One region of the Limosilactobacillus sp. genome, then DNA from elsewhere that is predicted to be linked to it. Evidence: a T-box and tRNA genes for the amino acid it is inferred to sense, from the RefSeq annotation. Region 1 holds a T-box; the other holds one or more tRNA genes.
The links. The T-box of region 1 lies ahead of leuS (leucine--tRNA ligase). A T-box ahead of a tRNA ligase gene usually reads a tRNA of that ligase, here a tRNA-Leu.
Positions count from the first base shown of each region.

Region 2: it encodes a tRNA-Leu, which carries the amino acid that the T-box ahead of leuS (leucine--tRNA ligase) is inferred to sense. The anticodon was not compared.

Region 1 is NZ_JAKVPE010000001.1:770,381-777,589, forward strand. It holds gene leuS (leucine--tRNA ligase) at 1-2,202, opposite strand, end outside; T-box leader at 2,277-2,485, opposite strand; gene metK (methionine adenosyltransferase) at 2,535-3,722, opposite strand; SMK box riboswitch at 3,720-3,831, opposite strand; gene LKE23_RS03765 (DNA-3-methyladenine glycosylase I) at 3,880-4,416, opposite strand; gene LKE23_RS03770 (MFS transporter) at 4,476-5,912, opposite strand; gene LKE23_RS03775 (Fur family transcriptional regulator) at 6,034-6,489, shown strand; gene LKE23_RS03780 (amino acid permease) at 6,548-7,209, opposite strand, start outside.
Region 2 is NZ_JAKVPE010000001.1:1,947,753-1,954,961, reverse strand. It holds gene LKE23_RS09205 (LacI family DNA-binding transcriptional regulator) at 1-290, shown strand, start outside; gene LKE23_RS09200 (IS30 family transposase) at 412-1,542, shown strand; gene LKE23_RS09195 (beta-galactosidase small subunit) at 1,632-2,594, opposite strand; gene LKE23_RS09190 (glycoside hydrolase family 2 TIM barrel-domain containing protein) at 2,578-4,527, opposite strand; tRNA gene LKE23_RS09185 (tRNA-Leu) at 4,681-4,766, opposite strand; gene LKE23_RS09180 (SprT family protein) at 4,825-5,277, opposite strand; gene LKE23_RS09175 (Tex family protein) at 5,270-7,209, opposite strand, start outside.

The sequences.
Region 1 (7,209 bases):
TGGCCATGGCTGGTAGGCAATCGTGTCGCTGATGCCGAAGTGGCTCCACAGTTCCTCGGCCACGTGCGGCATTACTGGGGAGATCATCTTGACGAAGCCTTCCATGTATTCTACCGGCAGGTCTTCCGCCTTGTAGGCTTCGTTGACGAAGACCATCAGCTGGGAGATCGCGGTGTTGAAGTGCATCCGCTCGAAGTCCTCGGTGACCTTCTTGACGGTCTGGTTGTAAACCTTGTCCAGCTTGCCGTCGTTAAAGTTGGAAACCCGATCCCGCAGGTGGTTGTTGTCATCCATCAGCAGGCGCCAAACCCGTTGGATCCACTTGTAGGAACCGTGGAGACCTTCCTCATCCCACGGCACGGATTCAGTCAGTGGTCCCATGAACATTTCATAGAGCCGCAGGGTGTCGGCACCGTACTTGTTGACGATGTCGTCCGGATTGACCACGTTGCCCTTGGACTTGGACATCTTTTCGTGGTTGGCACCCAGAATCATCCCCTGGTTGACCAGCTTCATGAATGGTTCCTTGGTTGGGACAAGCCCCAGGTCGTAGAGCACCTTGTGCCAGAAGCGGGCGTAGAGCAGGTGCAGGACGGCGTGTTCGGCCCCACCAACGTAGAGGTCAACTGGTGACCAGTAGTCAAGGGCCTTCTTGGAGGCAAACTCCTTGTCATTGTGTGGGTCGGTATAACGCAGCCAGTACCAGGATGAGCCAGCCCACTGTGGCATCGTGTTGGTTTCCCGCAGGCCGTGCCGACCGTTCTTGTCGTAAACGTTGACCCAGTCCTTGACGTTAGCCAGTGGGCTTTCGCCGGTCCCGGATGGTTCAATGTTGTCGGTGTCCGGCAGCTTCAGCGGCAGTTCATCCTCCGGAACCAGGGAAGTCGTCCCGTCGTCCCAGTGGATTACCGGGATTGGTTCACCCCAGTAACGCTGCCGACTGAAGATCCAGTCCCGCAGACGGTAGTTGACCTTCTTGTGGCCGGCATCGTGTTCTTCCAGCCAGTCAATCATCTTGGCCTTGGCATCCTTTACGTTGAGGCCATTCAGGAAGCCGGAGTTGATGTGCTTGCCGTCGCCTTCAAAGGCCCCTTCGGACAGGTCGGCCCCTTCAATGATCGGCTTGATCGGCAGGTCGAACTTCTTGGCAAAGTCGTAGTCCCGCTGGTCACCGGATGGCACGGCCATGACGGCACCAGTCCCGTAGGAAGCCAGGACATAGTCGGAGATCCAGATCGGCAGCTTTTCGCCGTTAACCGGGTTGATCACGTAGGAACCGGTGAATACCCCGGTCTTGTCCTTGTTCAGGTCCGTCCGCTCCAGGTCAGAGCGCCGGGATGCTTCTTCCTGGTAGGCCTTGACAGCAGCCGCGTGCTCCGGCGTGGTCAGTTGGTCAACCAGGTCGTTTTCCGGTGCCAGAACGACGTAGGAGGCACCGAAGAGGGTGTCTGCCCGGGTCGTGAAGACTTCAATCTTGGTGTCTTCACTGCCGGCAACTGGGAAGAAGACCGCAGCCCCTTCCGAGCGGCCGATCCAGTTCCGCTGCATTTCCTTGACGCTTTCCGGCCAGTCAACCAAGTCTAGGTCGTCAATCAGCCGGTCGGCGTAGGCGGTAATCTTCAAGACCCACTGCTTCATTGGCTTCCGGTAAACCGGGTAGCCGCCCCGCTTGGTCTTACCGTCTTCAACCTCTTCGTTGGCCACGACGGTTCCACCCATGAAGTCGGGTGCCCAGTTAACCATGATTTCACTCTCGTAGGCCAGGCCCTTCTTGTAAAGCTGTTCAAAGATCCACTGGGTCCACTTGTAGTACTTTGGATCGGTGGTGTTGACTTCCCGGTCCCAATCGTAGGAAAAGCCCAGTGATTGGATCTGGTCACGGAAGTGGTTAATGTTTTGGTTGGTAAAGCCCTTTGGATTATGACCAGTCTTCAAAGCGTATTGCTCGGCCGGCAGACCAAAGGCGTCCCAACCCATCGGGTGCAGGACGTTGTAACCCTGCATTCGCTTCATCCGGGACATCACATCGGTTGCCGTGTAGCCCTCGGGGTGCCCAACGTGCAGTCCCTGACCGGATGGGTACGGGAACATGTCTAAGGCATAGTACTTCTTTTGGTCGGGCTTGATTTCCGCCTTAAAGGTCTTGTTCTTCTTCCAGAACTTTTGCCACTTGTTTTCAATCGCAGTATGATCGTAAGCCATTCTGTGCGCTCCTTTGTATAAAATCTAAGGTCCATTCATTGATCGTAATAAAAAAGTCCCGTAGGAATCCCTTCCTACGAGACGAAATCTAATCCGCGGTACCACCCGTTTTCCATGGTTACCCATGGCCCTTGGCTCCTTAACGCGGAAAACGTCACCGCCTACTGGCTTCAGCGGCAATCTGCTAGATGAGTTCACTATCGGCCGGCCTCCTGCTCACAGCACCGCAGGATCTCTGGGTGACCGTGCCGACAGCTACTAGTTCTATCACGATCAAATATTTACCAAGTATTCTAGCAACCATCGCCCCCAATTGCAAGGGGCCGGGCGCTTTATCCTAAAATCTTCTTCAGTTCGTCAACCTTGTCCAGGTGTTCCCACGGCAGGTCGATGTCGGTACGGCCGAAGTGACCGTAAGCGGCGGTCTGCTTGTAGATTGGCCGCTTCAGGTCCAGCATCTTGATGATCCCGGCCGGACGCAGGTCAAAGACCTTCCGGACGGCAGCGATCATTTCAGCTTCGGACCGGGTCCCGGTGCCGAAGTCATCAATCGAAATGGAAACCGGTTCGGCCACCCCAATAGCGTAGGCCACCTGGATTTCCAGCTTCTTGGCGTAGCCCGCCGCTACCAGGTTCTTGGCAATGTAACGGGCGGCGTAGGAAGCGGACCGATCCACCTTGGTAGCGTCCTTTCCGGAGAAGGCCCCACCACCATGGTGAGCGGCCCCACCATAGGTATCAACGATGATCTTCCGTCCGGTCAAACCAGCATCCCCCTGGGGACCACCGATTACGAAGCGGCCGGTTGGGTTGATGAAGTACTTGGTCTGATCGTCCAGGTACTTGGCCGGAATAACGGCCTTGATGACCTGTTCCTTGACATCCTTTTTAATCTGGTCCAGCGTGACGTCAGGATCGTGCTGAGTACTCAAAACGATCGTGTCCACCCGCAGTGGCTTATCGTTTTCATCGTATTCAACGGTGACCTCCGCCTTAGCATCTGGGCGCAGGTACGGGATCACGTGGTCCTTACGCAGCTGGGCAATCTTGTGCATCAGTTTGTGGCTGAGCATCAGTGTCAATGGCATGTACTCAGGGGTCTCGTCGGTTGCGTAGCCGAACATGAGCCCCTGGTCACCAGCACCAATCTGGTCGAGCGGATCTGCGTCCCCTTCCCGGGTTTCCAGGGAGTCGTCAACCCCCTGGGCAATATCTGGCGACTGTTCGTCGATCGCCGTGATGACGGCACAGTTGTCGGCATCGAAGCCGTACTTGCCGTCGGTGTAGCCGATCTTGCGAATGGTGTCGCGGACAACCTTTTGGATGTTGACGTAGGCCTTCGTTGAGACCTCACCGAAGACCAGAACCAGGCCAGTCGTGACGGAGGTTTCTACCGCCACCCGGGAATCTGGATCCTTTTCCAGCATTGCGTCCAGGATTGCGTCACTAATTTGATCGGCAATCTTGTCAGGGTGTCCCTCGGAGACTGATTCTGATGTAAAAAGATGTTTTTCTGCCATTTGATTTAATTCCCCCATATTCTAGTCGAAACTTTTCAACAGTTTTGTAGTTGCGGTTACAAGGCATCTTCACGGCAAGCGTGAATCCTATCGGGAATTTGCTTCATAACTTGACCAATCTTAGCATAAGACCGGTCCAATAATCAATGCTTAGCTTTCAGAGCCGGGCGTTGACCAGGCCGACCGCGGTCATAAACGAGTAGACGGTCGTGGGTCCAACAAACTTGAAGCCGTCTTTTTTCATTTGCTTCGCCATCCGCTTTGACAGGTCGGTTTGGGCCGGCAGCGGTTCGCCCGGTGTTAGAATCAGCCGCTGGGGCTGGCCGTCAACGAACTGCCAAACGTAATTGTCAAAATCCTGTCCCGCTTCTTGCAGGTGCTTGATGACCCGGGCGTTGTTGATGACGGCCGCAATCTTGCGCTGGTTTCGGATAATGGACTCATCTTCCCGAAGGCGCTGGGCATCGGCTGCGGTAAATTGGGCAACCTGGTCAATTTGAAAGTCGGCAAAGGCCTTTTCAAAGGCCGGGCGGCGAAGCCAGATTGTCCTCCAGCTCAGTCCCGCCTGAAAGAGTTCCAGGCTCAGCATTTCAAAGAGGAAGCGGTCGTCGTGAACCGGCAGCCCCCAGTAGTGATCGTAGTAGTCCTGCATTGCCAGGGAGCTTTGGGCCCAGGCTGGTCGTTTTTCTGCCATGATATTCATCCTTTCCTTTCATAAAAAGCATCCTCTACTTAATTAATACGGGAAAAATGCTATTTTGTATCTTCTTTTTGGACATTTTTGAGCATCAAGGCCAGAATCAGGCCGATCACTTCCACGACGACCAGCAGGTCAAAGACCAGGTGGTAACCGTGCAGAGCGGCTGCCAGGTGCGTACTGCCGCGGCGCAGCGCATTGGCGGTCCCCGTCGTCAGAATGATGGTGGAAACTGCTACCCCGGCCGAACCCAGCACCTGCCGGACGGTGGTGATCACGGCCGTCCCGTGGGGAACCAGGTCGTTTGGCAGGGCGTTGGCACCGAGGGTCACCGCCGGCATCATTACGAAGGCGTTGCCGCCCTCAATGACCATCGCGCAAAGGATCATGATTAATAGGCTCCGCCGGTCGAGCAGGCACAGCCCGGCGACCCAGCCAGTGATGATCATCACCATGCCGACAATCATCGTGGGCTTAAAGCCAATCCTGTCGGCCAGGCTCCCGGTCAGCGGGTTTAAGAGGCTGAGCAGGACCGCTCCGGGGACCAGCGCCATGCCGGAGACGAAGGGGCTGACGCCCAGGACACCCTGGTAGAACAGTGGGAAGATGATTGTTGTTACGATCAGGGCGATGTAGGAGATCGAGGTCAAAAGGATTGCCAAATCGTAGTTGAAGGTCTTGAGCACCCGCAGTTCCAGCAGCGGTTGGTCAAGATGCAGCTGGCGGTAGCAGAAGGCCGCCACCGCGAGGACGCTGACCAGCAGGAGCAGGCCGCTGAGCGTCCAGTTAACGTTTTGCTTGCCAGCCTGGTTAACCACGTACATGATCCCGATCAGGCCAACCGACAGAATCACCGACAACCAGTCGAGGCTGCTGGTGTGCCGGACCATGACGTCACGGATCAGGCCGCTACCCGCCATGAAAATGATCACGGTGATGACGACCATGAAGAGGATGAAGAGACCCTTCCAGGTGAAAAACTTCAAAACGATTCCGGAGACGATCGGTCCACAGGCCAGGGCTGAGCCCATCACCAGCCCGGCAACGCCCATGACCGTTCCCCGCTTTTTCTTCGGCGTGATCTCAAGCAAAACCGACTGGTAGGACGGGAAAAGGACACCGACCGCAAAGGCCTCCAGCGCCCGGCCAATCATCATGAACCAAAAGCCGCTCACGCCCCAGCTGGCCGGCGTCAAAATGATCATCAGCGAACCCAGGTCAAAAAGGCCCAGCGCCCCCATGAACATCGTCTTAAAACTCAGGTTATTCAGCATCCAGGGACTGATCGGCATGCTGACGCACATCACCAGCATGAAGCCGGTCGTCAGCCACTGCACCGTCGAAGCCGAAATGCCAAAGGCTCGCATCAAGGTCGGGTAGGCCGTCGACAATGACGATTGACTGATCGACATCGTAAAGGTCCCCACTAACAACGTGAAAATAAACCAAAACCGACTGTAGGAACGGCCATTTTGGTCAATGCTTGTTTCCATCTTCTCATCCCTCTTTAGAATTATTATTGTTTAACCGGGGACCATTATATATTTTACCTTCGTGATTGTAAATGATATAATACTAGTAGATTACAACTATTATAAGAAAGGAGACTTGTTCATAGCAGAAGCGGAGTTTGACCGGGCACTCGCTACCCTCCGGTCCAATAAGGTGCGGCTAACACCGCAGCGAAAGGAAATCCTGGAATACCTGATCAGCCACCATACCCACCCGAGCGTGGAGATGATTTACGACGACCTCAAAGGCAACGTCAAAAACATCAGTATGGCGACGGTTTACAACACCCTGAAGCTGCTCGTCGACTACAACCTGGTCATCGAGTTGAAGAACGGTGACGGCAGTACTCACTACGACTACTTTGGTCATCCCCACTATCACGTTGTCTGCGACAATTGTGGCAAGATCAGCGACGTCTTCGATGAGCATTTTTCCACCATCACCAAGGAGCTGCAATCCATGACCCGTGACAAGACCGGTTATCTGGTGACCGGGAGCACAATCGAGGTCCACGGCCTCTGCCCGGATTGCCAGCGCAAGTTACACTTAAATCGCTAAAAAAACGTAACAAATCAAAATCATCGCAAGCCATAGTGGGATTGCGATGATTTTTGATTTATTCAGTTTCTCGTTGACTCAGCGAGGCCACGCCAAGGATGGCGAACCAAACCAGGGTCAGAATCAATGCCTCCAGGGTTTGGCGCTCCATGCAAAGGACCACCAGAACGAAGGCCAAAAATGCTAGGACCAGGTAGTCGGTCAGCGGTGCCCCCGGCATCTTAAACTGACGCTTTTCGGGGCACTGCTTGATGTAGCGCAGGTGGGCGGCGATGATGGCGGCCCAGATGAAGAGGAAGCTGGTCGTGGCAATGCTGGAAACAAAGGTGAAGACCCCGCTCGGCATCACCATGTTTAAGATGGCGGCCAGGCCGATCACCAGACAGGAAATCACGACCGCTCGTGCCGGAACCGCCCGCTTGGAGAGCTGGCTGATCTTTTGGATGGCTGGTCGGTGAGCATCGGCCGTCAATTCCGCCAGCATCCGCCCGGTCGTGTAGATCGAACTGTTGCAGGCCGAGGCCGCCGCGGTGATAACCACGAAGTTCACGATGCTGGCCGCGCCCCGCAGCCCGGCATCGCGAAAGACGAGGACAAAGGGGCTGTTGTTCGGCGACAGCTGGTTCCAAGGATAGATGCACATGATGACGGCCAACGCACCCAGGTAGAAGAGCAGGATCAGCACCGCAATGTGGTTGATCGCTTTGGGGATGACCTGGC
Region 2 (7,209 bases), 1.2 Mb from region 1:
ACCATAAGCCAGCCTTCTTCACGATGAACGCCCGCGTATTCATCAGGCTCTTGCAAGCAATGCAACTGGCCAATTACAACTACCCAGACGATTACGGCCTGGCAACGTACGAGGAGTTTGAATGGATGAAGACGATGCGGCCACAGATCAGCTGCATCCAGCAGGATTCCCGTGAGCTGGGCGTGGAAGCCGCGGCCCTACTAATCGACAAGCTTGAAAATCCGCAGGAAAGTTTCGAGCCATCGATTAAAATCGTGCCAACCAAGCTCGTCATCAATAACAGTTTTTAAAATATGGTAGATTATAGAATGAAGTTAGCCACCCAGTTGGTGGTAAATAAAAAACGCCATTCGGCGTGACATCAGGTATCATATTAAGTGAACCAAACCTATATGAAAGGATGTCCGTCAAATGACGCACTTAAATGATACCATGTCTACTATTTTATTGACTACTCATAAAAAGAATGCTCATCTTACTAAAGAAGAACGTGTGATGATTGCGACTTTAAAGTCGCAAGGACTTTCCAATCGCGCAATTGGTCGCCAATTAGGAGTTAATCATCAAACAATTAATAACGAGCTCAACCGTGGTACGGTCCGCCAACTTCGTCGTCAAAAATCTAATGGTAAGATTTACGAATATTCTTACTACATCTATAGTTATGAAGCTGGTCAGGCCACATATCTTGAACATCACCGCCATTCTGGTCGTCGTCGCTTATATTATTCTTCAAAGCAATTTTTACGATTAGCTGATCAGCTAATGCTTGGTGAGTTTGACGACCACCATTACTCCCCACAAGCGGTTATTTATAAGGCTCGAGATTTAATGAATGATGGCACCCTGATCCCAAAGTCGGTTGTAACTTTATATCAATGGATTAATGAGGGTGTGCTTCGTACGTCCAATTTAGACCTCTTTGAAAAACCTAAACGTAAGCATCATCAAACTCATCCGCAAGCTAAAAGGTGCTTAGGGCCTAATATTGCTCAACGACCTCAAACTGCGGACCAACGGTCCGAAATTGGCCATTGGGAACTGGATACAGTTCAGGGACAGAAAAACGGTAATGACAGTGTTGTACTAGTAATGACTGATCGCCTTTCACGAGTTAATATCACGAGTAAAATTGCTGGTAAAACTGCGCATGCAGTAAATCAGTTCTTTATAAATTTGCGCCAGAAAATGGGCACAGATGCTTACTATCGCATTTTTAAGACAATAACCTCTGACAACGGTTCAGAATTTAGTGAGTTAACACAAGTTCACGATCATGTTTTCTATGCTGATCCGTATTCCCCTTGGGAACGTGGATCCAATGAGATCAATAACCGGTTTCTCCGCAAGGAGATTACCAAAGGTGAAGCTATAAATAACTATAGTAGTGCTCAGATCATAGCGACTAATGATTGGATGAATCACTATCCACGAGCTATGTTTAATGGACATTCGTCAATGGATATCTATCGTAAGGCCTTCTACCAAGAGATATCACAGCTCCATCAACCAATAATCAATTGGTCAGTATTATTTATTTGAGTCCAGTGGCTAACTTATTCTTGAAATTTAGGGTTTTTAAAATATAAAAAACGACCCGCAATTTTTTGCAGGTCGTTTTTATTATGAGCTTATTCAGCCGGTTCCAGGACAAATGAGAAGTCGATGTCCTTGTCCGCCGGAATGTGATACTGTTCCTCAACGTCGGCACCCCAGCTGTCGATGCCGCCGACGCCCCGGACGGCCCCGGCCACTACCAGGACGGTCCGCCGTTCTAACGGCAATTCCTCGAGGTGGGTCGCCGACTCCAGTTCCTCGGCCGTGTACGGCAGGCAGCTGAAGTTGAACGGCTGATCCGCCTTGGCCACCTTCAGGGAGAACGGTGCCTGGTCTGGATCCGCGTTGTTTTGGGTCGTTGCCCGTGTGATCGTCAGCCAGTCCGTTGCCATGTGCATCCCATTTTCCTGTGGAACCAGGTACTTGGCAACCGGCAGGCCCTTGACGGTATAGGTCCCATGAACAGCCCCCGCCATCCGGTCCGGGTAGGTCTCGCCGGAAAGTCCTTCGTAGGTGAAGCCAGTGGCCGCCGTCGGCATGACGAAGCGCATTCCCATCACCGGCAGCTCCGGCAGGTCGGCGTGCCCGGCGTAGTGAACGCTGAGCTTGATCTTGCCGTCCGCCGTAACCGTGTAGCTAACCGTGACCTGGGTAGCCGGCACGGTCAGGGTCTCAAAGGTGTAGGCGATCGTCATTTTGTCGGCGTACTCGTTGTTCGAGAACTGGTTCGTTTCAGGAGCCAACGGTGGCTGGCCAAAGTGATGGTCGTCGACGGTCAGGTCAATGCCGACGCACTTCTGGAAGACATCGGCAGACAGCCACTGGGCCGACTTGATGTTGAAGCCGCTGCCCCGGTCGTTATCGGTAGTGGCCCGCCAGAAGGTTGGCGTCGGTACCCGGTAGAGCCATTCCTTGCCGTTTAACTTCAGCGACTCCAGGCCGCCCTTTTCGTAGCTAAAGATGTATTGGAAGCCTTCGCCCGCAACGCCGAGCGTGCCGTCACCGTAAATGACGTGTAGTTTATTTGTGTAAGCCATAGTAGTACCGTACCTCCTGCATTGCTGGTTTTGGTGTCCGGTCCGCAAACATCAGGCCGTCGCCAGAGAATTCATAGTCTGAGTGCCGATCATCGAAATCGCCACCGTAGCGCATTACATCGCGACCGCTGATTGGGTCGTGGACAACCAGGGCCTGGTCGATAAAGTCCCAGATAAAGCCGCCGAAGTATTGTGGATACTTATCAAGCAGCTTGATGTAGGAGCCCATGCCCCCGTCGGAGTTCCCCATGTCGTGCATGTATTCGCACTCCATGAACGGCTTGTCCGGGTTGTTTTGCAGGTATTCCTCGACCTGCTTCGGTGGCAGGTACATCCAGCTCTCAACGTCGGAAATCTCGTCCCGGTAGTCCTTGGTCCCGCCGGCTGGCAGGTAGCCCTTTGGATCCAGGCTCGGGATCTGCTTGCTGTAGTCGTGGGTGTGGCAAACGCCCTCGTAGTGGACGAGCCGGCCGTCGTGGTGGGACTTGTAGAGCTTCTGCATGGCGACCATGTTGTCACCAGCAAAGGACTCATTCCCCAGCGACCAGAAGAGGATGGCCGTGTGGTTCTTGAAGGTCTCGTAGTTGCTGCGGGCCCGGTCAACGACGACTTCCTTCCATTGCGGAACGGAACCCGGTACGTTGTAGGACGGTTCGATGGCCCCCATCTTCTGCCAGGTGGCGTGGGATTCGAGGTTGTTCTCGGCCATCATGTAAATCCCGTTTTGGTCACAGAGGTAGTACCACGGAATCTGGTCCGGGTAGTGGCAGGTCCGCACACCGTTGATGTTGTTTTCCTGGAAGGTCTTGATGTCGGCCTTCATGTCGGCCAGCGTGACGCTGCGGCCGCGGTGGTCATCCCATTCGTGCCGGTTGACCCCGTTGATAATCAGCCGCTTGCCGTTCAGCAGAACAACGTGGTCCGGGCTGATTTCGATCTTGCGGAAGCCGAAGCGGTATGGTACCAGTTCGACCAGCTGGCCGGCGTCGTCATGAATCTCAACGAGGAGCTGGTACAGGTATGGATCATGGTTGTCCCAAAGGTGCACGTTCTTAAAGGCCACGTCCGCCAAGTCAACGGTCTCCTTCACCGGTAGGGACTGGTCGAGCAGGTCTTGGCCATCGGCATCCTTGACCAGGACGCGAACGGTGCCGCTCTCCTCACCCGTCAGGCTCAGGTGCAGGCTGAACTTACCATCCTGGTAGTTGTCATCGAGGACCGGCCGGATCGTCATGTCCTCAACGTGGGTTACCGGTTGGGCTAAGAGGCTAACACTCCGGAAGATCCCGGAGAAGCGGAACATGTCCTGATCCTCAATCCAGGAAGCTGTACTGTGCTTGAAGACCTCAACGGCCATCACGTTGCCCGTGTCCTCAATGTACGGAGTCAGGTCGAATTCGGATGGGGTGAAACTGTCTTCGGCGTAGCCAACAAAGTGACCGTTAAGCCACAGGAACATTGCCCGTTCAACCCCTTCAAAACGAACGCGGATCTGTTTGCCACGCAGGGCCGGATCCAGGTCAAAGGTCTTCCGGTACATGCCCACCGTGTTGTCGGCACCCTCGCTAAAGGAGCCGGCCTGGGCGTCATCGGCGCTCAGGGCGTAGGCTGGCCGCCGGTAGATCTTGCCTTCCCACGGGATCAGTGTGTTGATGTAATTGTTCTGGGCGTAATCGCTCAATTCAATTTCACTCGGCACCTCAATCTCGTCGAAATCGGTGGTATCGAGATCGGTCTCGTAGAAGCCCTTCAGCCGTTCCAATGGTGAATTGGCAAACTTGAATTGCCACTGGCCATCCAGGGACTGTTCAAAACGGCTGTCGTCTGCTGACCACTCCGCATAGTTGCCATAGTAATGATGGTCACTGTGGGCGGGTAGTTGGTTAACCCGGAAAGTCTCCGGGTCATCTAACCATTTAATATCTGCATCCATTAATAAATCCTCCTCATTCAACAAGTTCACCTTTAAGTATAGCGCTTTCATAAATAGAATGATAGGATTACAAGTAAAATTTACTTAATTTTTAGCAGTAGAAAATTTTAAAAAGAAAAAGCCGGAACGAAAATCGTTCCGGCTTTTGAGTAGTGCGGCCGAGAGGACTTGAACCTCCACGGTCATAATCGACCATAAGATCCTTAATCTTACGCGTCTGCCAGTTCCGCCACGGCCGCATATCTCATCAACAAGAACTATTATAGCAAACGCGCCTAACCTTGGCAACAACTTTTTTTAATTTATTAATCGAAACCGGCCACCGCACCGTCGGCAGACGTAACGGGCGGTATTAAAGCGCCGCTGGCGGGCAATCACTACCCCGCAACCCTGGCAGCGGTAAAGCCACTTGGCCTGCCGTCGGTGTTGAACCTTGCTGGTCGGTGGCGCGTACCGCGATCCGCCCACCGCTGCCAGCAGGTGTTTGAAGGCCGGACTACGGTGGTGGTAGTCCTGTCCGGTCAGGTGCAGGTGATAGTGACAGAGCTCGTGCAGGACCACTCGCTTGAGGTTTTCCTGGTCAAATTCCGTCAGCATCAGCGGATTGATGTCGATGTGATGGTCGGCCAGATGGTAGCGCCCGCCGGTGGTCTTTAAACGGCGGTTAAAGAAAATTTGGTGACGAAAAGGCCGCCGGAAGTACTCCAGCGACCATTTTTCCGTCAGGGTTTGTAATTCCTGATTAGTCATTTTCAACCTTCTTTGGTGCGATCATCGTCAATTGGATCCGCTGCCGGTTCAGATCCACGTCATCGATCCAGACGTCCACGATGTCGCCCACGGACACGGCACTGCGGGGATCCTTGATGAACTTCTTACTCATCTTAGAAATGTGCACCAGTCCGTCGTGCTTGACGCCAATGTCGACAAAGGCCCCGAAGTCGACCACGTTGCGAACCGTTCCCTGGAGCTTCATCCCCGGCTTTAGGTCCTCAATCGTCATGACGTCGTGGCACAGCAGCGGCATTGGCATGCTGTCACGAAGGTCGCGGCCCGGCTTCTCCAGTGAGCCAATGATGTCACTCACCGTTGCCTCACCAGCTTGGTCGGTGGTGTAGTCCGCCGGCTTCAGCTTGGCCAGCTGCTCGTTGGCGGCCGCCGAGCCCAGCTGATCAACCGAAATCCCGGTGTCTTCCATCATCTTGGTGGCGATTTGGTAACTCTCCGGGTGGACGTCGGTGTTGTCCAGTGGGTTCTCACCACCGGTAATCCGCAAAAAGCCGACCGCCTGCTGGTAGGCTTTGGGGCCCAAGCGGGGAACCTTCTTCAGCTGGGTCCGGTTGGTATAGCGGCCGTGCTCGTCCCGATAGTGAACAATGTTCTTCGCCGTGGTCTTGTTTAGGCCCGAAATCTGGGTCAGCAGCTGGTAGCTCGCCGTGTTGAGGTCAACCCCAACCCGGTTAACCGCCCGCTCAACCACCGCGTCCAGCTCGGCAGATAGTTCCTTAGTCGGCAGGTCGTGCTGGTACTGGCCGACACCAATTGCTTGCGGGTCGATCTTCACCAGCTCGGCCAGTGGATCCTGAAGTCGGCGGCCGATGCTGATGGCAGTGCGCTGTTCTACGTGCAGGTCGGGGAATTCCTCCCGGGCCGTTTCACTGGCCGAGTACACGGATGCCCCGGCCTCGTTGACGATCACGTAGTAAACCGGTCGCTTCAGCTTTTTGAGGGCTGCCGCCACGAATTTTTCTGACTCCCGGCTGGCCGTCCCGTTCCCGATCGCAATCATCTCCACGTGGTAGTCCTCAATCAATTGAAGGAATTCACCTTCAGCGGCGGCCCGCTGTTTTTCGGGAGCCGGCTTGTGTGGATAAATAACCGCCTTAGTCAGGAATTTACCATTCTGGTCCAAGATTGCCAGCTTGCACCCGGTCCGGTAGGCTGAATCAAAGCCCATCACGATCTTGCCCTTGATCGGCGCCTGCATCAGGAGGTGGTAAAGGTTGTCACCGAAGACCTTGATGGCCTGGGCATCAGCCTGATCGGTCAGCTGGCGCCGGATCTCCCGTTCGATGCTGGGCCCCAGGAACCGCTTGAGGGCGTCCTGGTAGGCCTCTTCAATAAAGGTCGTCGCCGCGTTCTGCTTATTCGTCCGGATCAGGCGGAAATGCAGGTAGTTGAGGACCGCGTCATCATCGGTTGTGACCTTGACGTTTAGGACCTTCTCCTTCTCACCCCGGTTGATTGCCAGCACCTGGTACGAGTTGAGATCCTTAACCGGTGCAGCAAAGTCGTAATACTGCTTGTAGGTGCCAAGCTCGTCCTTGTCTTCGCCACCGCGCTTGACCTTGGTTTGCAACTGACCGTGGTTGGACACAAAGCTGCGCAGCCACCCGCGGACGGTCGCCATTTCGCTAATGGCCTCCGCCAGGATTTCGTGGGCACCTTCTAGGGCCGCCTGGGCGTCCGCCACCTCGGCGTTGACGTACTTGGTTGCTTCCTTTTGCAGGTCGCCGTCCGGGTAGGTTAAGAGCCAGCTGGCCAGTGGTGCCAGGCCGGCTGCCCGCGCCTTTTGGGCCTTGGTCTGCCGCTTCTGCTTGTACGGCAGGTAGAGATCCTCGACCTCCTGGAGCTCACTGGCGCCCCGGATTTTCTTTTCCAAGCCCGGGGTCAGCTTCCCCT